3 regions of the Citricoccus sp. NR2 genome follow, and region 1 is predicted to be linked to each of the others. Evidence: riboswitches for the same ligand, from Rfam matches in the RefSeq annotation. Region 1 holds a riboswitch; each other region holds the start of a gene.
The links. A riboswitch is a leader RNA that binds a small molecule or an ion and turns the genes downstream of it on or off. The one in region 1 is predicted to bind thiamine pyrophosphate.
Positions count from the first base shown of each region.

Region 2: it holds a riboswitch for thiamine pyrophosphate, as region 1 does, so the genes downstream of both, O1A05_RS05960 (thiamine ABC transporter substrate-binding protein) here and O1A05_RS02460 (MFS transporter) in region 1, are expected to answer to the same signal.
Region 3: it holds a riboswitch for thiamine pyrophosphate, as region 1 does, so the genes downstream of both, O1A05_RS04315 (3-oxoacyl-ACP reductase) here and O1A05_RS02460 (MFS transporter) in region 1, are expected to answer to the same signal.

Region 1 is NZ_CP115154.1:525,361-535,636, reverse strand. It holds gene O1A05_RS02505 (TRAP transporter large permease) at 1-802, opposite strand, end outside; gene O1A05_RS02500 (TRAP transporter small permease) at 799-1,344, opposite strand; gene O1A05_RS02495 (Gfo/Idh/MocA family oxidoreductase) at 1,485-2,564, shown strand; gene O1A05_RS02490 (SDR family NAD(P)-dependent oxidoreductase) at 2,561-3,307, shown strand; gene O1A05_RS02485 (IclR family transcriptional regulator) at 3,340-4,104, opposite strand; gene O1A05_RS02480 (Ltp family lipoprotein) at 4,203-4,547, opposite strand; partial or broken gene O1A05_RS02475 (IS110 family transposase) at 4,995-6,002, shown strand; gene O1A05_RS02470 (DUF445 domain-containing protein) at 6,222-7,529, opposite strand; gene O1A05_RS02465 (acetate/propionate family kinase) at 7,658-8,812, opposite strand; TPP riboswitch at 8,900-8,992, shown strand; gene O1A05_RS02460 (MFS transporter) at 8,983-10,276, shown strand, end outside.
Region 2 is NZ_CP115154.1:1,275,229-1,285,504, reverse strand. It holds gene O1A05_RS05995 (proton-conducting transporter transmembrane domain-containing protein) at 1-1,452, opposite strand, end outside; gene O1A05_RS05990 (proton-conducting transporter transmembrane domain-containing protein) at 1,449-2,963, opposite strand; gene O1A05_RS05985 (complex I subunit 5 family protein) at 2,960-4,429, opposite strand; gene O1A05_RS05980 (NADH-quinone oxidoreductase subunit K) at 4,426-4,764, opposite strand; gene O1A05_RS05975 (hydrogenase subunit MbhD domain-containing protein) at 4,761-5,750, opposite strand; gene O1A05_RS05970 (cation:proton antiporter) at 5,747-6,025, opposite strand; gene O1A05_RS05965 (hypothetical protein) at 6,022-6,294, opposite strand; TPP riboswitch at 6,415-6,525, shown strand; gene O1A05_RS05960 (thiamine ABC transporter substrate-binding protein) at 6,590-7,690, shown strand; gene O1A05_RS05955 (ABC transporter permease) at 7,786-9,405, shown strand; gene O1A05_RS05950 (ABC transporter ATP-binding protein) at 9,402-10,073, shown strand; gene O1A05_RS05945 (YeeE/YedE family protein) at 10,135-10,276, shown strand, end outside.
Region 3 is NZ_CP115154.1:931,226-941,501, forward strand. It holds gene O1A05_RS04300 (NtaA/DmoA family FMN-dependent monooxygenase) at 1-258, shown strand, start outside; gene O1A05_RS04305 (DedA family protein) at 327-854, shown strand; gene O1A05_RS04310 (formate--tetrahydrofolate ligase) at 897-2,594, shown strand; TPP riboswitch at 2,681-2,789, shown strand; gene O1A05_RS04315 (3-oxoacyl-ACP reductase) at 2,841-3,671, shown strand; gene thiM (hydroxyethylthiazole kinase) at 3,671-4,480, shown strand; gene thiE (thiamine phosphate synthase) at 4,477-5,211, shown strand; gene thiD (bifunctional hydroxymethylpyrimidine kinase/phosphomethylpyrimidine kinase) at 5,190-6,077, shown strand; gene O1A05_RS04335 (inositol-3-phosphate synthase) at 6,052-7,137, opposite strand; gene O1A05_RS04340 (glycosyltransferase family 87 protein) at 7,298-8,833, shown strand; gene O1A05_RS04345 (response regulator) at 8,830-9,264, opposite strand; gene O1A05_RS04350 (M18 family aminopeptidase) at 9,428-10,276, shown strand, end outside.

The sequences.
Region 1 (10,276 bases):
CTCGGACGGCCTCCCAGAGCACCTTCAGTGTCAGGGTCCGGTACACCGCACCGAGTAACAGCATGTAGACGGCGGCGATACCGGCTGCCTCGGTCGGAGTGAAGTACCCGCCCATGATGCCGCCGAGGATGATAATCGGCGCCCCCAACGGTCCGATGACCTTCAGCGTCGCGCGGCCGAAACGGGCAGGATCGAAGGGCTGGCCCTCGAACCCCGGGTGACGCATCACCCAGATCGCGATGTAGATGCACAGCCCCAAGGCCATGAGCAGTGCGGGGATCACCGAGGCCGCGAACAAGGCGCCCGTGGAGATCGTTGCCGTCGCCGCGAAAATCACGGCGGGAATGCTGGGAGGCATCACCGGGCTGATCAAAGTGGATGACGCCGTGAGGCCGGTGGCGAAGCGGAAAGGATAGCCGTGGCGGACCATGGCAGGGACCTGCACTTTGCCCAGACCTGCGGCATCGGCCAGTGCCGAGCCAGACATCCACGCGAAACCGACTGAGGTTCCGACATTCACATAGGCCAGATTTCCCGGGACCCTGGATAGACCCGCCAAGCAGAATTCGAAGAGTCGCTCGGCAATACCGACACGGTTGGCGATTACGCCGACGAAAATGAACAGGGGCACGGCGAGGAGCGGGAAAGAATTGACGGAGTCAAAGACCGCTTTCAGTGCGAGCCCGGTGGATGCATCTTTGACGAGGAAGTAGACGAGCGAAGGGCCCATGATGGCGAAGGCCACGGGAACCCGAGCGAACAGCAGGGCAAGAATCGCCAGAGCGAGCAGCAACAGTGTCATGAGATCTCCTCTTCCAGGACGAGCCGATCTGGTTCTGGCTCACGAGCGCGCACCATTTTCACCACGGCCATCAAGGTGCCGGAGACAAAGCCGACCAGTGGCAGCAGGAAGAGGTACCCAAACGGGATCTGCAGCACTGCAGTGGAACGGCGGAAACCGTCGCTGAACAGGGCCCATGCCTCCCACGTCAGCCACAGACAGATGATCGCTAGAAGTCCGGAGGAGATAAACCGGACGGTGGCGGCCCAGCGGGGTCCAACGATGTTGTCGATAACGGCGACGGTGATCTGGCCGTTCTTCGCAATCAGGTATCCCACCATGATGAAGGTGATGCCCATGAGGGAGTAGCGGGCAATTTCGCCGGCGCCTGGCCAATTCATAGCGGGAAAGTATCGGCCCAGTACCTGCCAGATGACTCCGATGAATAAGACGAGGAACAGCAATGCGGCCAGAGTGATCTCGACGGTGGATGCGATGCGCATGAATCGTGGCTCCGGTCGTGGGTCGGGGGATGCTTCGGCATCTGGTGCTTCCAAGGTCACGAACGGGCCTCCTCTCTACAGAAGGAAAGAAATGAGGTTGATGTGGAACTCGATTCCGGAACTGTGTTCCAGTGACGTGTAGACTAGCACAACAATGTCCCAAAGTGAGAGGTACATCACCATGGAGATCAGGAGAAACGATGACCGCTGAACCGACACGACCGCTGCGACTGGCTCTATTCGGGGCCGGAATGATCGGGCGCGAGCATCTGAAATACGCACGCGCCGAGAGTCGCGTCGACATGGTGGCACTAGCCGACCCCACGGACGCCGCCGAGCAGCTGGCGCGCGAGAACGGCCTGGCCTGGTACGCCGACTACCACGATCTGCTAGAGTGGGAAGAGATCGATGCGGTGATCATCGCTCTGCCCAACGTGCTGCACGCGCCGGCCGCGATCGCCGTGATGGAGCACGGTCACGCCGTGCTGCTGGAAAAGCCGATTGCCGATACCGTCGAGGCTGCGCGCGAGATTGTGGCGGCTCAGCAGCGCACCGGGGTGCCGCTGCTGGTGGGTCATCAGCGTCGTCACGCTCCCGACATCGTGGCGGCAAAGAAACTGATCGACGACGGGGGACTGGGTGACATTGTTTCGGTCGGGTTGCTCTCTACCTGGCGGAAGAACGACGCCTACTACGAGGCCACCTGGCGGGTTCAGCCCGGCGCTGGGCCGATCCTCATCAACCTCATCCATGACCTGGACGCGCTGCGTTACCTGGTGGGCGACGTGACCGAGGTAGTGGCGCTGGGCAGCAGTGCGCAGCGAGGTCACCCGGTGGCCGATACGGCCGGTGCGGTGCTGCGATTCGAACAGGGGGCGCTGGGTTCGGTGTCCCTCTCGGATGCCGCCGTATCGCCCTGGAACTGGGACCTGACCTCCGGTTATGGCGCTTATTTCCCGACACCCCCGGACGAGGACGCCTACTTCCTGTCCGGCACCAAGGCGGCCCTGGCGCTACCCTCGCTGACTCTATACCGCTATGACCAGGTGGACGAGAACGGCAACCCTGCCGAAGGCCACTGGCAGGTGCCGCTGACCCGTGAGGTGGTGGAGCGCGACGATCATAACGCCTACGTGCGCCAGCTGGACCACTTCATCGCGGTCGCCCGCGGGGAAGTCCAGCCTGTCGTCTCCGCAGATGATGCCTACCGTTCGCTGGTCACCACCGTTGCGGTGGATACCGCCCAGTCCGAAAAGCGTGTGATTGAGGTGCGCCCGTGACCGCGGTGCCGTCGCAGGGTCTGGATGTGTCTTCTTGTTGGCCGGGTCGTTATCGCGGCCGGGTGGTGCTCGTGACCGGAGCCGCAGGAGGACTCGGCAGCGCTGCTGTGGAACGATTGCGTGCGGAAAACGCCGTCGTCGTCGCCACCGATCGGGTGGGTGCGGACCAGGAACTCGACGTCACCTCCGAGGAGCAGTGGGAGCAGGTCTGTGCGCAGGTCTTGGCCGAGCACGGCCGGATCGACGGGCTGTTGCTGGCTCATGGTGCGCAGGGCCCCGAAGTTCCGGTGGAAGAGGTCGACCCGGCGGACTGGCGGCGTACTCTCAGTATCAACCTGGATTCGTGCTTCCTCGGATTGCGCGCTGTGCTGCCGAGTATGAAGCGCGCTGGCTACGGGCGAGTTGTGGCGCTCTCGTCGATTTCGGGGCGCGAGGGGAATGCCTCCATGACCGCGTATTCCACTTCGAAGGCCGGCGTGATCGCCCTGGTGAAAGCCGCCGCGAAGGAATCGGCGGCACAGGGGGTGTGTATTAACGCGGTGGCTCCCTCAATGTTCCAGACGCCACTGTTGCAGCATCTCTCTGCCGAACGGAACGCCGAGCTTCTCTCGCGGGTGCCGGCTGGGCGGATCGGTCAACCCGCCGAGTTTGCCGCACTCGCTGCGTGGTTGCTCTCCGAGGAATGCAGTTACACCACCGGTCAGGTGCTGGATCTATCCGGCGGCCGGTACTCAGGCTCGTAAATTTTCGCGAGCCGGAGCTGCCGCCCTCTCCATCACAAGGTGGTGTTGAGGGCGGCCGAAATTTCTTGGGCGGCGCGTTGCACATCGGCCACGTGGGTGAGGGCGGTCTCGCGGTCGAAGCGTAAGGATGGCCCCACCAAGTTGACGACGCCGAGGGCGCTGCCGCGGGCATCTACTATCGGCGCCGCAAGGGCTGCGATACCGAGCTCGTAGGAATTGGAGATATAGGCGAAGCCGTCTGAGCGAACCTGGGCAAGACGCTCGATGAACTCGTCTTCCGACTGCGGAGCGCCGGGGCCGCGCGCGCCGGTCGGCGCCTTGGGCTGGGCGCGCAGACGAGAACGGGCGTCGTCGTCGTTGAGCGTGGAGAGTAGCGCCAGGCCGCTGGCCGTGCTGAGGAGATCGACCGTTTGGCCGGAATCCGGATCGTAGCGTAGGGCGTGTTTGGAGCCCTGTGCCTTGGTGATCCAGATGAGCTCATCCTCGTCCAGGACGCTCATCCTGGCCAGCTCGCCGGCCTGCTCAGCCAACCGAGTGAGGACGGGCTGTGCCAGATCGACCAGTGGCACCTGAGAGAGGTGGCGCTGGGTGATCGAGACCAGTTTCATGGACAGCCGGTAGCGTTCCGTCACGTGATCCTGATGTACGTAGCCCAGGCCGATCAGGTCTGCCAAAATACGGTGGGCCGCGGATTTCGGCAGGTCCAGCTCGGTGGCCAACACCATGAGCGGCACCCCATCGGCTTCGCCAGCAAGGCGCTCGATCACAGCCATCGATCGGGAGAGGGCAAGGTTCACGGTGTGCTCCTAGGGTTGGTGGCTACCGGGAAAACACCTTCCTGGAACCTTGTTCCAGGAAGGTGTTCCTATCGTACCGGAGTTCAGCGGATAAAGCCTCAGAGCCCAGTTTGGTTGACCCCATAGACTGCCTGCTCCTGGGTGTACCCCTCGAAAACGAGCTGGTCGATCAGCCCCTGGCGCGAGAATCCCGTGACATCCAGGTAATTTTCGGCAGCTTTCGCGGCCTGCTCGTTCCAGTCCACGGTGACTTGGTCGACGGCCCACGTGGCATCCGCGGTGGAGAAATTCTCGAACTCCAGCTGATCGATCAGCCCGCTGCGGGAAAAAGGCATAAAGTCCAGGTAGCTCTCGGCGGAACGCAGGGCATTTTGCTGGCTCACGGTACCGGCGTTGGCTTCCGCCTCTGCGGCTGCTTCAGCCTCGGCCTGACATGATGCCATCCTTCGTGCGAGTCTCGGGAAGCGAGAGGTGGAGAGTGAGTGATCGCTTCGGCGATCACTCACAACCTAGCCGCGAGGACGGACATTGAAGATGGTAAGGGCGCGGGTTCGTCGGTGTGACTCCCACTCGGACTGACCAGCATGTGTCTTGATCGTGATGTGTCCACCGGCCCCGCCGCCTCGAAAGGACTCTGAGAGTGGGACTGACATCGCGGTGTCTGGCGAGGAGGATGGGATCATAAGGCCTCCGGTGTGGCCCAGCACTAGGACTGAACCGCTGTTTCCCGCTCGTGATCTGCCCACCGGATACAGGGGCCTTACATGGAGGTGATCCAGCCGGACGGACATGACCTCATAGGAGCCTGGTGGTCCCGGCCTCGTCAATGTCTTGTCTGCCCGTCCGGCCGGAGCCTTCCCAAGGTTGAACACAACGAGAAAGGCAGTTCCATCATGGCAAGTTCCGCACTGGATGTATACGCCGGGGTTGATACCCATGCCGAGACACACCACGTAGCCGTGATCGACGGGTTGGGACGCCGACTCGGTGACACCGAGTTCCCCACCACGGTTCTCGGTTACCAGCAGCTCTTGGCTTTCGTGGGTGAGTTCGGGACGGTCCAACGTATCGGTGTGGAGGGAACTGCCTCGTATGGGGCCGGGCTCACCGCCTATCTGCGGGCCGAGCGGATCGTGGTGCGAGAAGTCATCCGCCCCAGCCGGGCAGCCCGCCGCAACGGCAAGTCCGACCCCATCGATGCTTATGCGGCGGCCCGGAGCGTCGCAGCTAACGACGACCTGCCGATCCCGAAGCTGCTGGATGGCGAGGTCGAGCAGATCAGGGTCACACTCCGAGCCCGCAGCAGTGCCATTAAGGCCCGCAACGTGGCCATGGTCCAGATCAAGGACTTCCTCACCACCGCACCAGCCCGGGTACGAGAGGCTTACCGGTACTTGTCTGATGAGGAACTCATCGAGGTACTGGCCGCTAGTCGTCCGCAATCAGATCAGACGCTGAAGCGGGTGTTGCGTCGATTGGCGCGGCGCTATGAATACCTCGGTGAGGAAATTGATCAGGCGGTCGAGGAGCTGGAGGTGCTGACGGTTCGGGTGGCTCCGGAGCTCACTCAGGCTCGAGCGATCGGTACGATCACCGCGGCCCAGTTACTTGTCACTGCCGGGGCTAATCCGGAACGGGTCAAGTCCAAGGCTGCTTTCGCAGCATTGTGTGGTGTGAGTCCGATCTCGGCTTCTTCCGGTAAGACACAGCGTCACCGCCTCAACCGAGGCGGGGATCGGCAAGCGAATTGGGCGTTGCACCGGATCGTGATGGTCAGGATGGGCAACGATGAACGTACTCGTCGCTATGTTGAACGCCGCACCGCTGAGGGAAAGGGAACCAGGGAGATCATGCGATGTCTGAAGAGATATGTGGCTAACGAGGTCTACACATTGATTCTTGACCCTGATCAAGTCCCGCCCTCAGACGACCTTCGCCCACTGCGGCATCAGCAACATTTGACCCTGACACAGGTCGCTGATCACTTCGATACTTCGCCGGGGAAGATCTCCCGGATCGAACGCGGCCAAAGCCGAGATGATCACTTCACAAAGCAGTACCGAAAGTACCTCCTACAAACGCTTTGACACCATATAGGAGCATCACGATAAGCGGGGCTACCCCAGGAGCAGGTGGGCCAGCGTGTAGATGGTCACCCCGGCCAGGGCGCCGACGATGGAGCCATTGATGCGGATGAACTGCAGGTCGCGACCGGCGAAGAGCTCGATGGTGCGAGCGGCCTGTTTGCCGTCCCAGCGGTGGATGGTCTCGCCGATGATGTCGACCAGCACGGGGCCGTAGTTGTTGGCCGCCCAGTGTGCTGCCTGTTGCACCATGGTGTCGACGCGCTCGGCCAGTTGGGCGTCGGTCTGCAGGCGCACGCCCAGATCGCGGATCGCGCTGACCAGGGCGTGGTGCAGGTCCGAGGTTGGGCTGGCCAACTGCTCCAACAGTCCAGCCTTCGCCGTCGCCCAGGCCTGCGAGGCCAGCTCGGCCAGGCGCGGATCGTTAAAGAGAGAGACCTTCAGCTCCTCCACCTTGGCGCGCAGGTCGGCGTCGTCGGTCAGATCCGCGGCGAAACCGTGCAACCAGGTGTCTACGGAGCGGCGTAGCTCATGGTGCTCATCACGCTTCACCGCGCGCAGGTAATTCAGTGCCTCGGTGTGGATACGCTCGCCGAGTTTGCGGTCCACGACGTCGGGAATCCACTGCGGGGACCGGGAACGCACCGCGGAAATGAACAGATCCTGATTGGCCCGCACCCAGTCGGTGGCGCGGTCCAGGGCCAGCTCGAAAGCGGGGCGGTGGTGGCCGGCGTCGATCACATTTTGCAGCAATGCAGACAGGGTGGGCGACCATTCGGGGGCCACCACGTGATCGCGGACCAGGGTGGAGATCACATCCTGGACGACGTCGTCGTCGGTCGCACGCAGCACCCCGGAGGCGGCCTGTGCGGCCTCGGCGCCCACCCGCGTCGAGTTCTCCTCGGTAGACAACCAGCCGCCCACCTTCTCGGCGAGGCGCAGGCTGGAGAGGCGCTCATCCATCACCTCGGATTCCAGGAAATTCTGCTGGAAGAACGATCCTAAAGACTCGCCGAGCTGGTCTTTCTTCCGCGGAATGATGGCGGTGTGCGGGATGGGCAGGCCCATCGGGTGGCGGAACAGAGCGGTGACGGCGAACCAGTCGGCCAGGGCGCCCACCATGCCGCCCTCCGCGCCCGCGCGCACGTACCCCAGCCACGGGTAACGGTCCTCGTAGATGAAGGCGATCACGAAAATCACGGCGAGGACGACGAGGACCGAGGTGGCGACGAGTTTCATCCGCTTCAGGGCGGCGGCGCGCTGCTCATCGGTGACGGCGGCGCCGGAGGCAAGGGCAGGCGCGGGAGAACCCGTGGCGGGCGACGCGGGGGTGAGGGTCATGCGTCCAGGATAGTGGCCGGGCGGGTGTGGGCGCGGGTACGCCCCGGGTCCGGGCGGAGGCTCGGTGATGCAGACATTCCGCCCTATGTTGTGATGCAGGGCACTTTTACCTCACTTTTACCTCACTTTTACCGGCGCAGAGCGAGCTCCACGGTGGCGGCGGCAATGGCTTGCTCCTCATCGGTGGGCGCGACGACGACGGGGATCCGGGACTCTGGCGTGGAAATGGTACGCACCGCATCCGAGCGCTGCGTATTCGCCTCCGCACTGTACTCCACGCCCAGGGCGCCGAGACGATCCAGCACCCGGGCGCGGAACGGTGCGGCGTTCTCCCCAATGCCGGCGGTAAACACGATCGCCTGCGCGCCGTCGACCGCCACATGGTAACCACCGATGTACTTCGCCAGCCGATAAGACGCCACCTGCAACCCGGCCTCGGCCTCCCGGTCGCCGGACTCCGCTGCCTCCAGCACCTGCCGCATATCCGTGTGCCCGGTCATGCCCAGCAGCCCGGATTCCTGGTTCAGCACCCGATCGATCTCCTCCACCGTGTAGCCGTGCGCGCTGCACAGGTGCGCGACGATCGAGGGGTCCAGGTCACCCGATCGGGTGCCCATCACCAGCCCGGCCAGCGGCGTGTATCCCATGGAGGTGTCCACGGAGCGCCCGTCGCGGATCGCCGTCGCCGAGGCACCGTTGCCCAGGTGCAGGATGATCCCGCGGAACTCCTCGCGGGGAATGTTCAGGTGCTCGGCGGTCAGCCCGGTCACCAGGTCGTGGCTGGTGCCGTGGAACCCGTAGCGGCGGATCCCGTAGTCGGTGTACCACGTGGTGGGCACGGCGTACTGCCAGGCCTGCCTCGGCATGGTCTGGTGGAACGAGGTATCGAACACCACCACCTGCGGCAGGTCCGGCCACTGGGCGCTCAGGGCGCGCAGCCCCTGCGCCGCCGGAGGGTTGTGCAGTGGGGCCAACGGGGCCAGCCGGTCGATAGCGCGAATCACTTCGGGCGTCACCAGGGCCGGGGCCGAGAAGCGTTCGCCGCCGTGCACCACCCGGTGGCCCGCGGCGTCGATGCTGCGTCCGTCCAGCACGTCCTCCAGTTCGGCGGCGACGTGCTCGAGGGCCTGGGCGTGGTCGGTGATAGCGGATCCGGGCTGGCCGATGCGTTCGATGAGTCCCTTCCCCACCACCGGTTCTGCCGTATCGACGCCGTCGTCGGTGAGCTCACGCAGCTGGTATTTCAACGACGACGAACCGGAATTGATGACGAGAATCAGCATGGCGCTCCTTGAGGGGGTCGGGCGGACCGGCCGGGCCGGGTGGGTGTCTGGCACCAGTGTAGGGCGGGAAGCGCTGCGCTACACTGGGCCGCGGACACGGGGTGCGCGAAGGGCGCTGAGATCACACCCGTGGAACCTGATCTAGCTCGAACTAGCGAAGGGATGTCCGCATGACTTCCGTTTCTGACCCCGTTTCTGCCCCGGTTTCTGACCCGGGGCTATCGCACCCGGCCCTGCGCGCGGGGGTGGTGGGTAATGGGATCGACAATATCCACGTCTTTCTCCCCGTGACGGCGCTGGCCCCGGCCATGCTGGTGCTCGCCGGCCCCGGGGCCGCAGCCTCCACCGGCGCGCTGATTATGGTGGCCATGCTGCTGGGCCGGCCCCTCGGCGGGATCATTTTCGGTCGGATTTCCGACCGGCTCGGCCGCACCCGCACCACCCGGATCGCCATCGCCGGTACCGCAGCCTGCGCGCTCGCCATCGCGGTGATGCCCACCCACGAGCTACTCGGCCCGGGCACGGTGGCGCTGATTCTGGCGCTGCGGTTTATCGGCGGCATTTTTGTGGCGGGTGAATATTCTGCCGCGATTCCGCTGGCCATGGAGTGGTCGTCGGGGCGGCGTCGCGGACTAATGAGCGGCCTGATTCTGTCGATGGCGCCCTGGGCGCAGGCCACGATTGCGTTTTCGGTGGCGGGGCTGCTCGCGGTGCTCGGCCCGGACCAGTACGCAGCGTGGGGGTGGCGGCTGCTGTTCGGCATCGGTGCCGGACTGTCCATCGGGATGCTGATTTACTACCGCCGTCATGTGGTGGATGCCCCGGTGTTCCACCGCCACGCTCATCAGGTGCGCGCTACGGAGACGGGGAACCAGGGCACGGCGCCGAACACCGGGAGAACCGGGATGCGGGCGCTGCTAATGGGCCGGTGGGCGGGTGCTTTTTGGCAGGTGTTCGTGATGATGACCGGGCTCTGGCTGCTCACCGACACCACGGTGCTGTTGCTCACGGAGCGATTGTCTACCGATTCGGGGCTGAACCCGACGGCGGTGCCCGTGGTGATGGGGCTGGCCTCGGTGGCGCAGGCGATCGTGATGGCGGTGGCCGGGCACCTCTCCACCGGGGTGGGTCGGCGCACCCTGTTCCTGTGCTGGGGCGCGGTGGCAGCCGTGGTCGGGCCGGGACTGTGGTGGCTCACCGTGCACGCTGCATCGTGGGAAATGGCGGCGGCCGGGGCGGCCGTGCTGCAGGTAGTCACCGTGTCGGCGTATGGGCCGGTGGCTGCGTATCTGTCCGAGCGGTTCCCCACTGCGGTGCGCTCCACCGGGTACGGTGCCGGCTACAGTCTCTCGTTGGTGCTGCCGGCGCTGTACCCGTTTTACCTGCCGTGGCTGGAGCCGCTGCTGGGCCGCCACGGATCGGTGATGGCGCTGTTGAGTCTGGGCGGGGTGTTGCTGATGATCG
Region 2 (10,276 bases), 750 kb from region 1:
GATACCGAGGCCGATCAGCATCGGCCAGGTGGCATCCCACAGAGTGACCGGTTCCAGGCCCGGCACCGAGTCCAGAGGCACCCAGCGATCGGTGAGAATCCAGGGCACACTGGCACTGAGCGCCACGAGCAGTAACCACGCGGGAAGGGCCGGATCATCCTTCGGGTGGCGCGGCTCGCGCTCCGTGGCGAGCAAGATCCACGCCAGTCGCACCAGCAGCACGGTAGACCCGGTGGCGACGAAGGGCAGTAGGTCTGCCACCTGAACACCCCAGATCTCAGTACTCTCGATGGCTTCCTTCGCCGCGTACTTACCCACGGCACCCGAACTCAGCGGCGCGCCGACCACTACGAGGCCTGCCACCGCCATACCCGCAATCACCAGGTGGCGACGCAGCCCGGTCGCGTGATGCTTCCACACGGGCACCCCGATGAACAGGGCGCCCTTGGCCAGTCCGTGGTGCACGGCGTAGATGACGGCGGCTGTAATGCAGGCCCCGGCCAGCTCGGGTGCGACCAATGCGGTGCCCACCAGCACGCTCAGGAAACCCATCTGGGAGATGGTTGAGTAGGCCAGGACCACCTTGGGGTCGCACTGCACCACGCCCAGAACGACGGCGGCGAAGGCGCCGAACAGCGCGAGGACGATGACGGCTGCGCCCACAGCGGGCATCGCAGCCTCCCCTAGGGGCAGCAGTCGCAGCATGCCGACCAGCCCGGCTTTGACCATAGCGCCGGAGAGCACGGCACTGGCCGGCGGGGGTGCCGCCGGATGAGCCAGCGGCAGCCACATGTGCAGCCCGACGAGTCCGGCCTTGATGCCGAAGCCCAGGATGAGCAGCACCACGATCACGGCCCGGTGCGGAGACTCTGCCACGGCCGCCGGGGCGTCAACAACGAGATAGCCACCCGCCTGGGCGGTGAAGACGACCCCGGCGAGGACCGCCATCTCGCTGATCACCGCGAGCACCAGATAGATCCGGGTCGCGCGAAACGCCGCCGCGGTCCGCTCGTGTACCACCAGGCCCACTGCCGCCAGGCTCATCAGCGAGAAACTGGCGTAGAGCATCACCACATCCTGGGCCAGATACACCCCGGCGTTGCCCACGAAGCAGACGAGCAAGTAAGCCACCAGCTCCGGGGCGCGATGGTCGTAGCGCCAGGTGACCGCCCAGATCGCGGCGGCGTAGAGCAGCACCGCCACCATAGTGAGCGCCCGCGAGACCACATCGAACCCCACGGTGATGCCCATCATCAGCCAGTTGGCGTGCAGCGGTTCCGCGGGCGCGAGGAGGGTCAGCAGCGCGGCCGGCAATAGGCTGAGTGGCGCCAGGCTCAGGTGCCGCTGGGCAATCACCCGGATGCGCGGAGTGCGCGCCCGGTGCGAGCCAGCGAGCACCGCGGCGACGAGCAGCGGGGCGAGCACGGAGACGATCCACAAAGTCAGCATCATTGATACACCCTGTCTGCCAGATACTCGGCGACCTCCAGGGGCGAGTACGGGACGCCGGCGAACAGACCCACCAAGAGCACGAATCCAGCGGTGGCCAGTGCGGGGGTGAGCAGCCAAGGTGGGGCTTCCAGTACCGGATGTCGGCGTTCCTGAACGGGACCGTCTGGGACCGGGGTCGGCTCACGGAACCATATTCGCACCACCGGCGGCAAGAAGTAGGCGGCGTTGAGCAGCGCGCTGGTGATCAGCACCGCGACCACCCAGGAGGATTCCGCCTCGACCGCGCCCACCCCGAGATGCCATTTGGTGATGAATCCGGCCGTCGGGGGCACCCCGATCATGCTCAGCGCGCCCACGGTGAACGCCGCCGCGGTGAGCGGCATCCGCCGCCCCAGGCCGTCGAGCTGGCTGACCTTCTTGATCCCCCAGACCTCCGCGATCAGGCCGGCGCAGAAGAACAAGGTGATCTTCGACAGGCCCTGGTGGATCAAGTGCACTAGTCCGCCTGTGGTGGCGGTCACGCTCAGCAAGGTCAGCCCCAGGGCGATGTAACTCACCTGGCTCACGGTCGAATAGGCCAGTCGCTTCTTCAGATCATCCTGAAGCAGCGCGCGTACGGAACCGTACAGGACAGTCACTGCGGCGACGATCAGCAACGGGGTCAGCACGCCCAGCTCCGAGGCGACTTCCACCCCGTAGAGATCATCGATCACCCGGATGAGTCCGAATGCGCCGGCTTTGACCACGGCCACGGCGTGTAACAGGGCGCTGACCGGGGCCGGGGCCACCATGGCGCGCGGGAGCCAGCCGTGCAGGGGAAACAGGGCGGCCTTCACACCGAGCCCGGCGACCAGCAGACCGAAGATGGCGGCTGCGGTGCCAGGTCGCTCGGCAGCCAGTTCGGCGACGGCCTGGGCCCCGCCCACGCTGAACTCGACCGGACCGATGAGCACGGTCAGCCACACCACCCCGACGAGCATCACCAGTCCCCCGCTGAGTGCGTAGAACAGGTACCCTCGGGCTGCTTTCAGCGCCGCGCGAGTGCCGTAGTGGGCCACGAGCGGATAGGTCACGAGGGTGAGCATCTCGTAGAAGAGCAGAAACGTGAGCAGATTCCCGGCAAAGCCGATCCCCACCGTGGCGGTCACGCAGAGGGCGAAGAACCCGAAGAACCGGCGCCGGTTGGGCTGGCCGTGCAGGTAGGAGACCGCGTAGATGGTGGTGACCAGCCAGAGCAGGGCCGAGAGCAGCGTGAACAATAGCGAGAGCGAGTCGACGCGCAACACCAGATCGATCCCGGGCACGAACTCGAAACGGAGCTCCGGGGCGATGTCGGCGTCCAAGATGAACGGCACCAGGGCCGCCATCAGCACCAGCTTCACGGCGGCGGCGCTCACGTTGAGGGTAATCCGGGCCCGGGAGGCGTGCTCCGGCATCATGAAAATGATCAGGGCGGGCACCGCGGAGACGATCAATAGCACCAGCGGGACGAGCGTCAACAGCGTGGTCATCCGGCACCCACCCCCGCCACGGCGAGCTGAGCCATCGGCGCGCCGAGGAAGCCGGTGGCGATCGCGGCTGCCCCGAGCGAGAACGGCACCCAGCGCTGCAGGGCCGGCCGGGAACTGGGTTCCACGCGCAGCGATTCGTCATAGATGTCGGCGGAGCGCAGCAGTGCGGCGATCGGGCGCAGCAGGTACCCAGCCGCCAGCAGAGTGCCGAGCAGCAGCACCGCCACGATCCACCAGACGTCCTGGTCCATGGCGGTGGTCAGGTATCCCCACTTCGCGGTGAAGCCCAAGGAAACGGGCAGCCCGATGAGGCTCACCGCAGCCATGATCATCCCCGCGACCAGCACACCCTGGGTACGTGCAGCTCCGACGAACCCGTCCACGTGGTCGGTGCCGGTGCCGAGCATCAGGGCGCCGGCCACCAAAAACAGCGCGGCTTTGGCTAAGCCGTGGGCCAGGGCCATGGTGATCACGGCGGCGAGCATGGCCCTGACCTGCTCGTCGGGCTCCGCGGACTGCAGCAGCGGGAAGGCGAGGAAGAGGTAGCCCATCTGCGAGATGGTCGAGTAGGCGGCAATGCGCTTGAGATGCTTCTCGGTCAGCGCCATCAGGCTGCCCCACACCACCGAGATTGCCCCCAGAATCCCGAGCGCCAGCCCGATGACGGGATCGGCGGGGACAACCTCCAGCCACAGTCGCAACAGCAGGTAGAAAGCACCCTTGACCACCAGCGCCGACATCAACGGGCTGACCGCGGCCGGAGCACCGGCGTGGGCCGGAGGGAGCCAGGCGTGCATCGGCACCACCGCGGCTTTGAGCCCCATTCCGACCACCGCCAACACCAGGGCCAGCCGGGCGGTCGGCGCATCGAGACGCTGCCCGGCCAGGGTCATGTCCAGAGTGCCGGTCTGGGCGTAGATCACCGCGATCGCCACCAGCAGCAGCATGGAACCGATCACCGCGACCACCAGATAGCGCAGCGCAGCACGCAGCGCGCCCCCGCTGCCGAGGGCCACCAGCCCGACGGCGGCGAGGCTAAGCACCTCTAGGGCGACGTAGGCGTTGAACAGATCCTGGGCGAGGAACACCGCGTTCAGCCCGGACCAGCACAGCAGCGACAGCGGCCAGAATCCGTTGCGGTCCCCGGTGGTCCGCTCGTCGGTGCTGGCCACCAGCAGCGTAGCCAGGCCGACGACGCCGGCGAGCGCGATGAACGCCACTGCCATGCCGTCGGCGCGCAGGACGATGCCCAACGGCGGCGCCCAGCCAGCCATCTGATGCTCCAGCGGACCCGACGAGGCCACGGTGACCGCGAGCGCGAGCGAGATCAGGGCGCTCAGCGCGGCAGTGATGACGCCAGGCAGCACCTGGCGGTGACGTGACAGGCATAGGCACACCACAGCGCCGAGCACCGGCAGCAGCACCACCGCCGGCAACAGTGCGGAAGCACCTGGGATATCAGTCATCGGCTCTCCTGCTCTCCGGTATCCGCAGCGCCCTCAGTGTCCTCAGTCTCCTCGGCATCGTCGAGGTCGGTCAGTTCCTCCTCGTGCACTGCTCGCAGCAGCACGAGACCCACTCCAGTGAACGCCACGGTGATCACGATCCCGGTCAGGGCCAGCGCCTGGGGTACCGGGTCCGGGGCCTCGCTGCGCACGGCGAGCCCGACCAGGATCATCAGAGTGCCTCCGCCGGTGATGTTCAGTGCGATCAGCCGAGACAGCGGCTCCTCCACGGTGAGCAGACGGATCAAGGCGATCCCCGTCAGCAGAGCTCCCAGCCACAACGTCAGCTCACTCATGATCGGCTTCCTCGGGCCGAGGCCAGGAATACCACGGCGAGGCTAGCGCCGATGCTCACAGCCAGCAGCGTCTCGAGCACCACGGTGACCACACCGGCCCCCTCACCGCGCAGCATCAGCCACGACTCGCCGAGCACCAGCCCGCCCACGCCCACGGCCACGAAGCCGAGCACTCCGACCACCAGCAGCGCCGTCAGTCCGGTTCCGGGGGCGATGGCGCGGAAACGCGAAGCGTGCAGCAGGATCAGCACGGCTGCACCAGCGGCGCCGGCTTGGAACGCGCCGCCGGGCTGGGAGGAGCCGGCGAACAGCACCCAGGCCGCCAGCAACAGCGCCACCGGGGCGACCAGGCGCACGAAGAGCCGCAGCAGTGGTGCGTCGTCGTCAGGTTCAAGGACTCCAGCATCACCACTGTCCGAGGTGACGGGCTGAGGGTTCGAGGCGGTCCCGGACGAGCGGACGAAGGCCAGTGCCACCACCACGGCGACCAACAGCACCACCATCTCCATCAGGGTGTCGAAGGAGCGGAGATTCAGCAGCACCCCGGTGATGCCGTGCTCCACCCCGGTGGCCGGCAGCGCTCGCTCCACCTCGGCACCGAGCCCCGGCTCCGCGGCAGGCGATGTTGTCTCAGACACCGGCACAATGCGCGCCAGCGCAACCCCGAGCCCGGTTCCCAGGCCTGTCCCGAGTGTCAGGCCGAGCAGACCCCGCCCGCTTACCCAGCGTCGCCCAGGGGTCTCGGGCAGCAGGGTGGCCACCCAGCCGAAGAGTGCCCCCGTCACTCCTGTGCCGATTACCGCCTCCGCCAGGGCCACATCGGGGACCCCGATCATCGCCCAGTAGCCGCTCAGCAGCACGCCGAAGACCAGAAACAGCACCACGGCGGTCATCCGTCGCGGAGCGTAGAGGGCGAGCACGGCCGCGACGAGCACGACGGCGGCCAGCACCACGTGCACGGCGTTCACGTCACTGGGCGGAATCACGCGTCGTCGTCCCGTGAGAGCAGAGTGGCTGCCGTGGCGGCGGTTGCCAACGCGAGCAGCCAGACAAGCAAGACCTTCAGCACCGCCGCCACCGTATCCATTTGGACCATCACGGCCAGGGCCGCGAACCCCAACCCCAGGGAGTCGGCCTTGGTGAGCGCGTGCAGGCGGGATCTCAGGTCGGGGAAGCGGAGCAGACCCACGGTTCCTGCAGTGAAAAACACGGCCGCGCCCAGAGCAGCCAGCACGGTCACCGCATCGGCAAGCACACTCATGAAGCGGACCGTCTCTGCGTTTCGGCGGCCAGGCGCACCACAACGATCACGGCGGCTAGGGCTACCAGGCCCAGAGCGATGTCGCGCAGCGCCGGCTGGTCTGTCAGCACCGATCCGATCAGCATGATCCCTGCCCCGGTCGTGCCGGCGAAGAGCACACCTGTGAGGCGATCGCGCCCGGTGGGTCCGCGGACCACACGCACCAGACTGATCAGCACGTTGACCGTGAGCAGAATGAGGAGCCCGGTGAGGGTCATCTCGACAATCATGGCTCTCCTGTGAAGACGCATGTGGCCACGGCACCTGGTGGTTTTCGCAGTTCCATCGATTTTCCAGCCTACGTGAGATCGCCGATGCCTGACCACGCGTCGAGGGCGCTATGCTGGATGGACATTCGACAGGGGAGCACCCACGCTGGTGCTGAGAGTGCGCGACGCAAGCGCAGACCCTCGAACCTGCTTCCGGTTAGCACCGGCGAAGGAAGTCGAGAATTCTCTCCCCGCACGGATTCTGCCGCACGCGGTGGGCTCCGTGCGGCCCCTCCACTTCACCGACGGAGGATCCATGCTCAACCCAACCCGTTCGCGCCGCACGCGCACCACCCTCACCCTCTCCGGCCTTGCCGTCGTCAGTACTCTGGCGCTGGCCGGATGCTCGCTGACCGGAGGATCTGGTGACTCCAACGGCTCCGATGAGGCTGGGGGATCCGGCGGCACCGTGACCATCATGACCCACGACTCGTTCGCGATCTCCGAAGAGCAGATCGCCGAGTTCGAAGAGCAGACCGGCTACGAGCTAGTCACTACCGCGCCCGGGGACTCCGGCGCCCTGGTGAACCAGCTGATCCTGCAGAAGGACTCCCCCACCGTGGACGGGGTGTACGGCATCGAGGACTACTCCACCGCCCCGTTAGTGGACGAGGGGGTCATGGCTGAATACTCCTCCGAGGCGCTGCCCGATTCCGCACAGGAGCTGCTGGCCGACGGCGACGCGGCTGGCTACTTCACCCCGATCGATCAGGGCCAGGTGTGCATCAACGTGGACGACGCCTGGTTCGAGGACGATGCCCGCAACACCAACGAGCTGGCCGCCCCCACCTCGCTGGAGCAGTTGCGTGATCCGGAGTACGCCGAGTTGCTCACCGTGATCGACCCGAACACCTCCTCCCCCGGGCTCGCATTCCTTGCGGCCACCGCCACCGCCTACCCCGACGGCGAATGGGAGAACTACTGGAGTGACCTGCTCGACGGCGGTGCGACCGTGGCCTCCGGCTGGTCGGACGCCTACTACGTGGAGTTCTCCGGATCCAGCGGCGAGGGCCCCTCCCCGCTGGTGCTGAGCTACTCGTCGTCGCCCGCTTATGAGCCCACCACCAGCATCATCGAGGACTCCTGCTCCCCGCAGGTCGAATACGCCGGGGTCGTCGAGGGCGCGCAGAATCCGGAAGGCGCCCAGGCGTTCATCGACTTCCTGCTCGCCGAGGACTTCCAGGCCTCGCTGCCGGAGGCGATGTACATGTACCCGGTGGACGACAGTATTGAACTTCCCACCGAGTGGACCGAGAACGCCCAGCTCGCCGAGGACCCGATCCGGCCGGACACCGCCGAGGTGGCCGAGCAGCGCGCTGACTGGCTGTCCACCTGGACCGAGCTCTACGAGTCCTGACCCTGCACCGCATCGGCCGGCCCCTCGCATGGACGCTGGCGGGAACACTCCCGCTGGCGTTCCTTGCCGTGTTCTTCGTATGGCCCGTCGGAGCCATGCTGACCCGCGGGTTCCTCGGCGAGCACGGGGTCGACCTCACCGGGTTCGCCGAAGTGCTGGGCAGTGCGCGCAGCTGGCGGATCATCGGGCACACCCTGTTCATGGCGGTTGCTGGCACGGCGGGGGCGGTGCTGCTGGGCATCCCCGGCGCCTACATCCTCTACCGGTGCCGGTTCCCCGGTCAGTCGGTGCTGCGCGGAATCTCCACCATCCCGTTCGTACTGCCCACCGTGGTGGTGGGGGTGGCCTTCCGTGCCCTGTTCGGCCCCGGCGGGCCGCTGCAGTTCCTGGGTCTGGACCAGACGACAGCGGCGGTCGTTCTCGCGATGGTGTTCTTCAACTTCTCGGTGGTGGTGCGCCAGGTGGGCGCGCTGTGGCAGGTGCTGGATCCGCGCACCGTGGATGCCGCGCGCACCCTGGGCGCCTCCCCGCTGCGCGCGTTCACCACCGTCACCCTGCCCGCGCTCGGACCCGCCATCGCCTCCTCCGCGGGGTTGGTGTTCCTGTTCTGTTCCACCGCCTACGGCATCGTCCGCTCGCTGGGCGCGCCGGGTGTGGGCACCGTGGAAACCGAGATCCACCGGCAGACCCACGTGTTCCTGGATCTGCGCACCGCCGCGGTGTTCTCGGTGCTGCAGTTCGTGTTCGTGCTCGCCTCGGTGGGGCTCACCCAAGTAGTACTGAAGCGCACCACCACCGGGCTGCGGCTGCAACAGTCCCACACCCACCGGCCCACCCGCGCCGACGTCGTGCCCCTGGGCCTCACCCTGGCCACCGTGGTGCTGCTGGTCGCCGGGCCCCTGGTGTCCCTGGTGGTGCGCTCGTTCCGTACTGCTGGCGAGTGGAGCGTGACTAATTACCTGCTGCTGGCCACCAGCTCCGGGACCGGGTACGCCGGCGGTGCCACGGTGCTCGAGGCACTGGAGCATTCCGTGCGGATCGCCGTCGACGCCACGTTGATCACCCTGGTGATGGCGGTGCCGCTGGCGTTTCTGCTCACCCGCCCGGTGCGCACCGTGTGGGGGCGGCGGCTGCAGCGCGGCATGGATGCGCTGATCATGCTGCCGATCGGGGTGTCCGCGGTGACCATCGGCTTCGGCTTCGTGGTCTCCGTGCAGCTGGCCGCCCCGCAGCTGGCCTACTCCGGCGCCCTGGTGCCGCTGGCCCAGTCGGTGGTGGCGCTGCCGATGGTGGTGCGCACCCTGGTGCCCGTGTTAGGTGCGATCAGTCCCCGGCTGCGCGAGGCCGCGGCCACCCTGGGCGCCTCCCCGCTGCGGGTGCTCGCTACCGTAGACGGGCCGTTCCTGCTGCGCGGTCTCGGCCTGGCCACCGGTTTCGCCTTCGCCATCTCGCTGGGCGAGTTCGGCGCCACCAGCTTCCTGGCCTCCCCCGAGCGCCAAACCCTGCCGGTGCTGATCGTCCAATTGCTCGGCCGCCCCGGCGCGGACAACTACGGGATGGCGATGGCCGGCTCCGTGCTGCTGGCGGTGATCACCGCCGCCGTGCTGCTGATCTGCGAGCGCTTGCGCCCACGCGCCCTGCGCGACCGCGCCCCCGAACAGACGCTGGGCTCCAGCCTCGCCACGCCCTCAACCCAGAAAGTCGGTGCCCTGTGAGTGCCCCCGCCGTGGAATGTCAGCAGGTGTCCATCACCTACCCCGATGGCTTCACCGCGGTACAGGACATTGACCTGGCCGTGGCCCCCGGGGAGATCGTCGCCCTGCTCGGGCCCTCCGGCTCCGGCAAGTCCACCCTGTTGCGCGGGCTGGCCGGCCTGGAGCGTATCACCTCCGGGCGGGTGTTGATGGACGACGTCGTCGTGGACGGCCCGGGCGTAATCCCGCGTCCCGTGCATCAGCGAGGCTGCGGCATGGTGTTCCAGGATGGCCAGTTGTTCCCGCACCGCACCGTGGGCCGAAATATCTCGTACGGGCTGGAAGCGTCCGGGATGCCGAAGCCGCAGCGCCGGGAGCGCGTGGCCGAGATGCTGGAGCTGGTCAGCTTGGAGGGGTTCGAGAATCGCCCGGTCACCACCCTGTCGGGCGGGCAGGGCCAGCGGGTTGCCCTGGCACGGTCCTTGGCGCCGCGGCCGAAGCTGCTGCTGCTCGACGAGCCGCTCTCCGCCTTGGATCGCGACCTGCGCGAACGCCTGGCCGTGGACATCCGTCAGATCCTGACGTCGACCTCCATCGCCGCGGTCTTCGTCACCCACGACCACGACGAGGCTGCCACCGTCGCCGACCGCATCGTCACCATCGACGCCGGTCGGATCATCACGGCCTAGAGATGACACTTTTTGACGCTCCGGTTGTCACTCCCGTAGGGCACTCCACCACCATGGAGGGATGATTCTCACCGGCCTTGTCCTGGGCACCGTGCTCGGCTTCGTCTTCCAACGGGGTCGCTTCTGCGTTACGGGCGCCTTCCGCGATCTCTTCACCCTCAAGTCCACCCGATGGTTCACCGCGTTCATGATCGTGGTGGCCG
Region 3 (10,276 bases), 410 kb from region 1:
ACGGTGCGCGAGTTGTTGGGGTTGCTGGCGGCCGGGGGTGGGCACGCCACGCTGATAGGCACCCCGGAACAGGTGGCTGAGACGATGCTGAACTGGGTGGATTCCGGGGCGGCGGATGGGTTCAACCTGATGCCGCCCACCCTGCCGGGGTCGCTGGAGGACGTGGTGGAGCAGCTGGTGCCGGAACTGCAGCGCCGGGGTCGGTTCCGGCGCGAATACCGGGAGACCACGTTGCGTGAGCGGTGGAGTCGGGAGTGAGGCGGGCCGAGTGAGGGCAGGCTCGGCTCATTTCGGCACATAGGCCTGTCGCCGGATACCCTGGAGAGGTGAACCCCTTGAATTGGAACATGCCGCTGGTCTGGGTATGGCTGGCGCTGTTCTGCATTGTTTTCGCCCGGGCCGGGGCGACCTACGTGGTGGGCCGGCTGGTGCGCCGCGGTGCCGCGCGGTTTGAGCGCGCCGAGAAGTTGCTCGCTTCGCCGTCGTACCTCACGGCCGAAGCCCGGATTAATCGCTGGGGCGCCCCGGTGGTGGCGGTGAGTTTCCTGACGATCGGGTTCCAGACCCTGGCAAACCTCAGCGCGGGCGCCACTCGGATGTCGGCCTGGCGATACCTACCCGCACTGGTGGTCGGCGGCGCGGCGTGGGCGACCATCTACTCCACCATCGGATTCGTGGGGTTCGAGGCGGTCTCCCGGGCCTATGCGCGCTGGCCGGTGGGCACCGTGGTGTTCGGGGTGGCGGTGCTGGTGGCCCTGGTGCTGCTGGTGACCGTGCGCCGGTTGCGCCGTCCGGTGGGGTCGCTGGAACGTGCCGGTGCGGAGGTGTCCGACGCCGTCGAGTCACCCACGTGAGATCGGACACATCCGCAGGTGCCTGACCGTTAGACTGGCGTCATGAGTGACGCAGAGATGGCGGCATCCGTGACCCTGCGATCCATGGCGGAGATCGCCGAGCGGGCGGGAATTCCGCAGGACGCCCTGATCCCCTATGGTCGGCATGCCGCGAAGATCGACGTCGCGCGCCTGGGGGAGCTGGATGCGGCGGATAAGCCGGAGGCCTCCGTGGTGCTGTTGACCGCTATCAGTCCCACCCCGGCGGGCGAGGGCAAGACCACCGTGACGATCGGCCTGGCTGACGGGCTGCGCCGCACCGGCAGCAACGCCATGGTGGCGCTGCGCGAACCCTCGATGGGCCCGGTGTTCGGGATGAAGGGCGGGGCCACCGGTGGCGGGCGCGCGCAGGTGGCCCCGATGGACGCGATCAACCTGCACTTCACCGGGGACTTTCACGCCATCACCTCCGCCCACAACCTGCTGTGCGCGCTGATCGACAATCACCTCCACCACGGCAACGAGCTCGACCTGGATCCGCGCACCATCACCCTGCGCCGCGCCCTGGACGTGAACGACCGCTCCCTGCGCCAGGTGGTGAACGGGCTGGGCGGTCGGGCCTCGGGAGTGCCGCGCGAGACCGGTTTCGAAATCACGGTAGCCACCGAAACGATGGCGGCGTTTTGCCTCGCCGCCGACCTGGAGGACCTCACGGAGCGACTGGGTCGGATCATCATCGGGCGGACCCACGACGGCGAGGAGCGCACCGTGGCCGACCTGGGAGAGCAGGGCGCCCAGGGGGCTATGGCGGTGGTGCTGAAAGACGCGGTGCTGCCGAACCTGGTGCAGACCCTGGAGGCCACCCCGGCGGTGGTGCACGGCGGACCGTTTGCCAATATTGCGCATGGAGCGAATAGCATCATCGCGCTGAACACCGCCCGCCGGCTCGCCGACGTCGTCGTCACCGAAGCGGGGTTCGGGGCGGATCTGGGCGCGGAGAAGTTTATGCAGATCACCGGGCCGACCGCGGGCGCAATGCCCAACGCCGTCGTGGTGGTGGCCACCGTGCGCGCGCTGAAATTCAACGGGGGCATGGGATTGGCCACGCTGAACGATCCGGGCACGGCCGGCCTTGAGGAACACCTGGCCGCACTGGAGGCCGGAGTCGTCAATCTCGGCCGCCACGTGGAAAACATGCAACGCTTCGGGGCGCCGGTGGTGGTGGCCATCAACCGCTTCACCCAGGACGACGACGCCGAACTGGCTTGGCTGCAGGACTGGTGTCGGGACCAGGGGGTGGCCTGTGCGGTAACCGAGGTGTGGGCACACGGCGGGGCGGGGGCCGAGGAGCTCGCCGGGCACGTGCGCGCCGCCCTGGAGCAGGGGCGCACCGCCGAGGGGCTGTTCACGCCCGAGACCGGGGCGCGGGAGAGGATCGAGCGGATCGTCACCGAGATCTACGGTGGGGCCGGCGTGGAATACTCTGCGCTCGCGGCGCGGCAGCTGGCTGACCTGGAAGCTGCGGGTGAGGACCGGGTGCCGGTGTGCATGGCGAAAACCCCTTACTCGTTCTCCGATGACCCTGCACGGATGGGGGCGCCCGAGGGCTTCACCGTGAGCATCCGGGAACTGCGACGGCGACCGGGTGCGGGATTCCTGGTGGCGCTGACCGGGCAGATCCTTACCATGCCCGGGCTGCCGCGCCGTCCCGCCGCCGACGGGATGAGCGTCGTCGACGGTCAGATCTCGGGGCTGAGCTGACCCGCAGCTGCGGCTCGGTGTTTGCGCCGCAGCAGTAACCTGGCCGGCGCCCTTCCGCGCACTGGGCCTGGTGGCCTACAGTGGTGGGAAGTGACGCGGGGTGCCGCCGATCCTTGTGGGATCCGGGCGGCTGAGATAACACCCGTTGAACCTGATCCAGTTCGTACTGGCGAAGGGACGTCCACAGCGAGGTGTCGGTTTGCGCATCCCGGTGGTCTCTCTTGGCCACCGTCAGAAAGGCCCACCGTGACCTCAGCTACCGTCGCCTCTCCTCCCACCACCCCGGGCACTGCGTCCCGACCGGTTTCTGCCGCCCCTGACCTGAGTGACCGCATCGTCGTCGTCACCGGAGGCGCTCGCGGCCTGGGCCGCCACCTCACTGAGGCGTTTCTCGAAGCCGGAGCGCGGGTGGTGATCGGGTACCTTTCCAGCCGAGACGCCGCCGAGGAACTAGTGGCGCGGCACCCGGATCGAACCGTGGCCGTCCGGGCTGATGTGCGCCACCGTGACGAGGTGCAGGCCCTGGTGAGTGCCGGGCGTGAGCGGTTCGGGGTGCCGGTGAACGTCGTCGTCAACAATGCCCTGGTGAACTTCTCCTTCAACGGGGACGCGCGGCCCAGCGTCGAGCAGATCACCGGCGCGGATTTTGCCCGCCAGTACGAGGGCGCGGTGGAGGGTGCACTGCACCTGATCCAAGCGGCGCTGCCGGACTTTGAGGAGGCCGGGGAGGCGCGGGTGATCAATGTGGGTACGAATCTGGTGCAGAATCCGGTGGTGCCATACCACGACTACACTGCGGCGAAGGCGGGATTGTTGGCGCTGACCAGGACGTTTGCCGCCGAGTTGGGTCCGCGCGGGGTGCGGGTGAACATGGTTTCCGGCGGACTGCTGCGCAGCACGGATGCGTCGTCGGCCACTCCGGACGAGGTGTTCGACGCGATTGCCGCCGCCACGCCGCTGCGCGAGGTCACCACCCCCGCCCAGTTCGCCGACGCGGTGCTGTTCTTCGCCAGTGAGGGATCCCGGGCGGTCACCGGGCAGAACCTGGTGGTTGACGGCGGGCTGGTGATGAACTGATGACGACGTTTCCCGAACTGGATCTGCTCCGCGAACGGGCGCCGTTGGTCCAGTGCCTGACCAATACGGTGGTCCAACAGATCACCGCCAACGTGTTGCTGGCCGTGGGTGCGGCCCCGGCGATGGTGGCGCACCCGGTAGAGGCCCCCGAATTCGCGCGGGTGGCCGACGGGGTGCTGGTCAACCTCGGCACCATCTCCGATGCGACAGCCGACGCGATGCGTGCCGCGGTGGCTGCCGCCGGCGAGACCGAGACTCCCTGGGTGTTGGACCCGGTGGCGGTGGGTGGACTCAGCGTGCGCACCCGGCTGGCTCACGAGCTGGTGGAGGGGCGGCCGAGCGCGATCCGCGGCAACGCCTCGGAGATCCTGGCGCTGGCCGGGGCCGGTTCCGGGGGCCGCGGGGTGGATGCCACCGACGCCGTCGATACCGTGCTGGACTCCGCCCGGGCCCTGGCCGAGCGCACCGGGGCCGTGGTAGCGGTGTCCGGACCGAGTGACGCCATCGTCTCGCCGGGGCGGGTGAGCCAGGTGACCGGCGGGCACCCGGTGATGCAGCAGGTGATCGGCACCGGATGTTCCTTGGGCGCGGTGACGGCGGCGGCCCTGGGGGCCGTGCGTTTCGGAGTGGAGGTTCACTCCGATCACGACGCCGTGCTCGCCGCCCACGCCCTGCTCTCCGCGGCGGGCACCCTGGCGGCCGAGACCACTGTGCGCCCCGGTAGCTTCAGCGTGGCCTGGATGGATGCCCTCCACGAGCTCACTCCGGAACGGGTCGGCGAGCTGGTCACGGTGGAGGAGCGCGCATGAGCCCCCGCGAGCGGGCCGAGCGCGCCGCCGCCATCGACTGGTCGCTCTACCACGTCACCGACACCGGGTACTCCGGCGGCCCGGCCCGAGTGCCCGAGGTGGCGGCCGCGGCGGTGGCTGGGGGTGCGACCGTCATCCAGGTACGCGACAAAACCCTCGACGACGACGCCCTGATCCAGCTGGTGCGCGCCTGCCGGGTCCGCATCGTGGAGGAGGTGGGGGTGGCCCGTTTCGAACAGGTCCCCCTCTTCGTCAACGACCGGCTGGAGGTGGCCCGCGTCACCGGCTGCCACCTGCACGTGGGCCAGTCCGACGATTCCGTCGCCCGAGCCCGTGGCGTCCTCGGCGAGAAAGTGCTGATTGGGCTGTCCACTTCTTCGGCAGCTGAGGTGGACTCTGCTGCCCGGGCCGAGGGCGATGCCCGCCCGGATGTGATTGGCATTGGCCCCGTCTGGGTCACCGCCACTAAGCCCGACGCCGCCGAGCCTTTAGGGATCGATGGCCTGCGAGATCGGCTCCGGGTTCGCGACGCAGCCTGTTCCCAGCACCCCGAGGCGCCCGCACTGCCCGCGGTCGCCATTGGCGGCATTGACCGAGAGCGCGCCCGCTCGGTCGCGGCCACCGGAGTCGACGGGATCTGCGTGGTGTCCGCGATTGCTTCCGCGCCGAGCCCGCGTGTTGCCGCTGCTCGACTGCGCGAGGAGGTGGCATGCGCCCGCCCACAGCCTTGACCATTGCCGGCTCGGATTCCTCCGGGGGTGCGGGCATTCAAGCCGATCTGAAAACCTTCACGGCCCTGCGCGTGTACGGTGCCTCGGTGCTCACCGCGCTCACCGCGCAGAACACCCAGGGCGTGCAGCAGGTCATCCCGGTGGCCCCGGCCGACGTCGTCGCTCAACTCACCTCGGTGGTGGATGATGTGCCGATCGATGCCACGAAGATCGGCATGCTGGGCAGCCCGGAGGTGGTTGCCGCGTTGGCCGAACTGATAGCCCGTCGGCGTCAGGATCTGGGCACCCTGGTGGTTGACCCGGTGCTGGTGGCGACGTCTGGTGATGCGCTGACGTCGGACGATGCCGCCCATACCCTGCGCGAATTACTGCTGCCGCTGGCGGATGTGCTGACGCCGAATCTACCCGAAGCCGCCCGGTTGCTGGGCACCGAGCCCGCCGTGAACCGGGCACAGATGGTGGAACAGGGTCGGGCGCTGCACGAGCTGGGTGTGCCGGTGGTGGTGATGAAGGGCGGGCACCTTGCCGCGGCTCTTCACGACGACGCCGGCTCATCGGAGGTCACCGACGTGGTGGTGCACCGCGACGGCGTCACCGAACTGAGTAGCCCGCGAGTTACCACCCGCAACACGCACGGCACCGGCTGCACCCTGTCGTCAGCGATCGCCGCCCACGCCGGGCGCGCCTGCCATACCGGGGGCCGACTCGAGGTGCCGGAATGGGTGGACGCGGTGCGCGCCGGACGCGACTACCTGCACGAGGCGCTGGTGGCCGCCGCGGACTGGCAACTGCCGGTGGCTCCGGAGACCGGTCACGGCCCGGTGAACCACCTGCACGCGATCAGCGCTCGATCTCCCCGCGAATGAAGGCTTCCACCAGCTCGTGCGCTTCCTGGTCGTGGTGCTGCACGGGCGGGGACTTCATGAAGTAGGACGACGCCGAGAGGATCGGACCGCCGACGCCACGGTCGGCGGCGATCTTCGCGGCGCGCACGGCGTCGATAATCACGCCGGCCGAATTCGGGGAGTCCCACACCTCGAGCTTGTATTCCAGCGAGACGGGGGCGTCGCCGAAGTTCCGGCCCTCCAGGCGCACGAACGCCCACTTGCGGTCGTCCAGCCAGGCCACGTAGTCGGACGGGCCGATGTGGACGTCGTCGTCGGCCAGTTCGGCGCGCACATTCGAGGTGACAGCCTGGGTCTTGGAGATCTTCTTGGACTCCAGGCGCTCGCGCTCGAGCATGTTCTTGAAGTCCATGTTGCCGCCTACGTTGAGCTGGTAGGTGCGGTCCACGGTCACGCCGCGGGACTCGAACAGCGCAGCCATGGTGCGGTGGGTAATGGTGGCGCCGATCTGGGACTTGATGTCGTCGCCTACGATCGGCACGCCAGCGTCGGTGAACTTCTGCGCCCACTCCGGGGTGCCGGCAATGAACACGGGCAGAGCGTTGACGAAGGCGACCTTCGCATCAATAGCAGCCTGTGCGTAGTGCTTAGCGGCCTGCTCTGAACCCACGGGCAGGTAGCAGACCAACACGTCCACCTGGCGCTCACGCAGCACCTCGGCGACGTCGACGGGCTCGGCGTCGGACTCCTCGATGGTCTCGCGGTAGTACTTGCCCAGGCCGTCCAGGGTCGGGCCGCGCTGCACACTCACGCCGGTCGCAGGCACGTCAGCGATCTTGATGGTGTTGTTCTCGGAGGCGCCCAGCGCGTCCGCGATGTCGAGTCCGACCTTCTTCGCGTCGACGTCGAACGCAGCCACGAACTCGAGATCCGAGACGTGGTAGTCGCCGAACTGTACGTGCATCAGGCCGGGAACGCTCTCCTCGCTAGAGGTCTCGCGGTAGTACTCCACACCCTGGATGAGGGACGTGGCGCAGTTGCCCAGGCCTGCGATCGCAACGCGAATGGGGTTCTTCGACACCGGTACTCCTTTGGCGACGGCGACGTTGCCGTTGATTGATGTAGACGAAACGTGGAAACAAACCTTTCTTACTGTACGCCTTCTGGTGTAGTTAAGCGCGCGCCGCGTGAGTGATGACACGTTCAGGATGAGATCGACCGCCGGTGTCTAGACTGGCGGCATGCCCGAGTCACCTCCCCGGCGCCTGCCCGCGGTGTCACCCACCCAGGACGACAGTCTGCTTGCCGCGCTGCGCCGTGGCATCGGCGGACCCGTGGGTGCGCACACGGTTCCGGGCCGGAGCGCGGCCCGCTTTTTCACGCCTTTTCGGGTGCTGATTCTGCTGACCACCCTGGCCGCCGTCGTCGCCGTGTTGCAGAAATCGTTCTGCCGGATCAACGGCTGGGGCCAGCCCGATGTGTACTTCGCCGGCTGTTATTCCGACTGGACTGCCCTCTACGCCGGGCGCGGCCTGGCGGAGAATGCTTTGGCCCCTTTCGCTGACGGCTCCACCTTCGAATACCCCGTGCTGGCCGCGCTCGTGGCCTCCATGACGGCAATGATCGCCCAGACGCTGCCCAGTTTCGGGGCGTCCGCCTCGCTGATCTACTTCGATGTGAATTTCTTGTTCGTGTTCGCCTTGTGGGTGGTCACGGTGATAGTCACGGCCCGGTCCGCCGGGCGCCGGTATTGGGACGCGGCCATGGTAGCGGTGGCGCCCGGAATCATCCTGGCCGGCAGTATCAACTGGGACATGTGGGCGGTGGCCCTGATGATGCTCGGGATGTGGTTGTTTGGCGGAGGCAAACCCGGCTGGGCCGGTGTGATGCTGGGTCTGGGTGCGGCGATGAAAGTTTTCCCGATGTTGCTGTTGGGGGCGCTGCTGATCTTGGCCGTGCGGAGTCTACGCTTCGCCCCGCTGGCCTGGACGGTGCTGGGCGCCGTCGTCGCGTGGCTGGTGGTGAATCTGCCGCTGATGATCGCCAACCCCGAGGCCTGGTCGCTGTTCTACACCTTCTCCTCCGAGCGCCCGCCGGGGTGGTCCTCTATCTGGCAGATCTACAACGAGGTGCTTCCCGATGGTAGCGCGCTGGCGGTGACGGGAGCGAGTCTGGGCACGTTGTCGGTGGTGTCTTTCGTGCTGTGCTGTGGCGGAATTTTCCTGCTCGGCGTGTTGGCTCCCCACCGGCCTCGTTTCGCTCAGTTGGCACTGCTGATCGTGGCCGCGTTCATCCTGTGCAACAAGGTCTATTCGCCTCAGTTCGTGTTGTGGCTGGTGCCGCTCGTGGCGTTGGCTCTGCCGAATTGGCGGGATTTCCTGATCTGGCAGTTGGCCGAAGTTCTGCATTTTTTTGCCATCTGGGCGCATCTGTCTTCGCAGGTCTCGGGACATGAGAACGTGCATCAGTTGGACTCGTCGATCTACGTGATGGCTGTGCTGGCTCATGTGGCTGCCACCGTTTATCTGATGGTGCGTGTGGTGCAGCAGATCCTGCGCCCAGAAGACGACCCGGTGCGCCGGAGTCTCCCTGCCCAGTCCGAGCGTCCCACGACGGTGCCGGTGGGGACCCGGAAGCTCAACGCGACGCATTGGGACCCGGGCGATCTGGCGGCTCAGTCCATTGATGATCCTCAGGGCGGCCCCTATGATGGGGCAGCCGATCGGGCGCCCTGGCTGATTCGGTCGACGACGGCCGACGTTGACACCCGAATTTAGCGGGCGATCTCGATCCGACGTGGCGGTCCCTCGAGGCGGGCGACGGCGATTTTCACTTCGGTGAGCTCACCCTGGAGTCCGTCGAGACGCTGATCCAGCTTGTCGAACCGACTGTCCATTTTCGACTCGAGCGAGGCAACGCGTTGCGCGAACTTGGAGTCGAGCGCGTCGTCGCGGTGTGTGAACTTCGCGTCCATCTGGTCGAATCGGGCGTCCATTCTCGACTCGAGGGAGTCGATGCGTTGCGTGAACTTTGCGTCCATCTGATCGAAACGGGCGTCCACCTGCTTAAATCTGGAGTCCGCTTGCTCGAACTTTTGGTCCATGCGCTTGATGAACCACGCGAAACCAGAGAAGGTCGAGGCAACAATGGTCACCACCACGGCGACCGCGGAGATCACCACCGTCAACACTTCCACCGACAGGTACATACCTCCATTCTGCCCAGTCTCTGGGTCGGAGACCAGTGGGTTCTCGGAATGGTCCAGGAATCTACCGACGCGACAATGGGCGGGAAGGTCGCCACCGCTGTTGGTGTGGACGACCCGCGCCCGGTATCTACGTGTGGAGGAGTCCACCGGCTACGGTAGAACCATGAGCGTGACGAGCCCCACTGAGCACTCCACCGATTCCTATCTCGACGATCTCTCAGACTTCATCACCGCCAGCCCCTCCAGCTATCACGCAGCGGAAGAAACAGCCCGCCGTCTCGAAGCGGCCGGCTACCGCCGGCTCAACGAATCCGAGCCCTTCCCCTCCGAAGCCGGAGGCTACGTGGTGGTCCGCGACGGCGCGGTCGTCGCCTGGTCTCTGCCCGGCGGTGAGCTCGGCACCCAACAGCTGCCGGCCTTCCGCATTCTCGGCGCCCACACCGATTCGCCCACCTTCAAACTCAAGCCCAACCCCTCCACTTCCACGGACGGCTGGAATCAGGCCGGAGTCGAGGTCTATGGAGGCCCGCTGGCCAATTCCTGGCTGGACCGCGACCTCTGCTTCGCCGGGCGTCTGATCAGCGACGATGGCGAAACGCACCTGGTGCATACCGACCCCATGGCCCGGATCCCGCAGCTGGCGATCCACCTGGACCGCGAGGTCAACAATGGCCTGATCCTGGACCGTCAGCGTCATCTGCACCCCATCTTCTCGGCCGGTGAACAGGCATCCGATGTGATGACCGTGCTGGCCCGCCACGTGGGCCTCACCGCCGAGGAGGTCACCGGGGCCGACATCGTGCTGATCGACAGCCAGCGGCCGGCACGCTTCGGTGCCCGCGACGAGTTCTTCGCCTCCGGCCGGCTCGACAATCTAGCCTCCGTCCACGCCGGAGTCACCGCCCTGAGCGGCTTCAACGCCCAACTGCCGGACTACGGCGACGATGCCCCGGTCATCCCGATGCTCGCCGCGTTCGACCACGAAGAGGTCGGATCCGCCAGCCGCACCGGC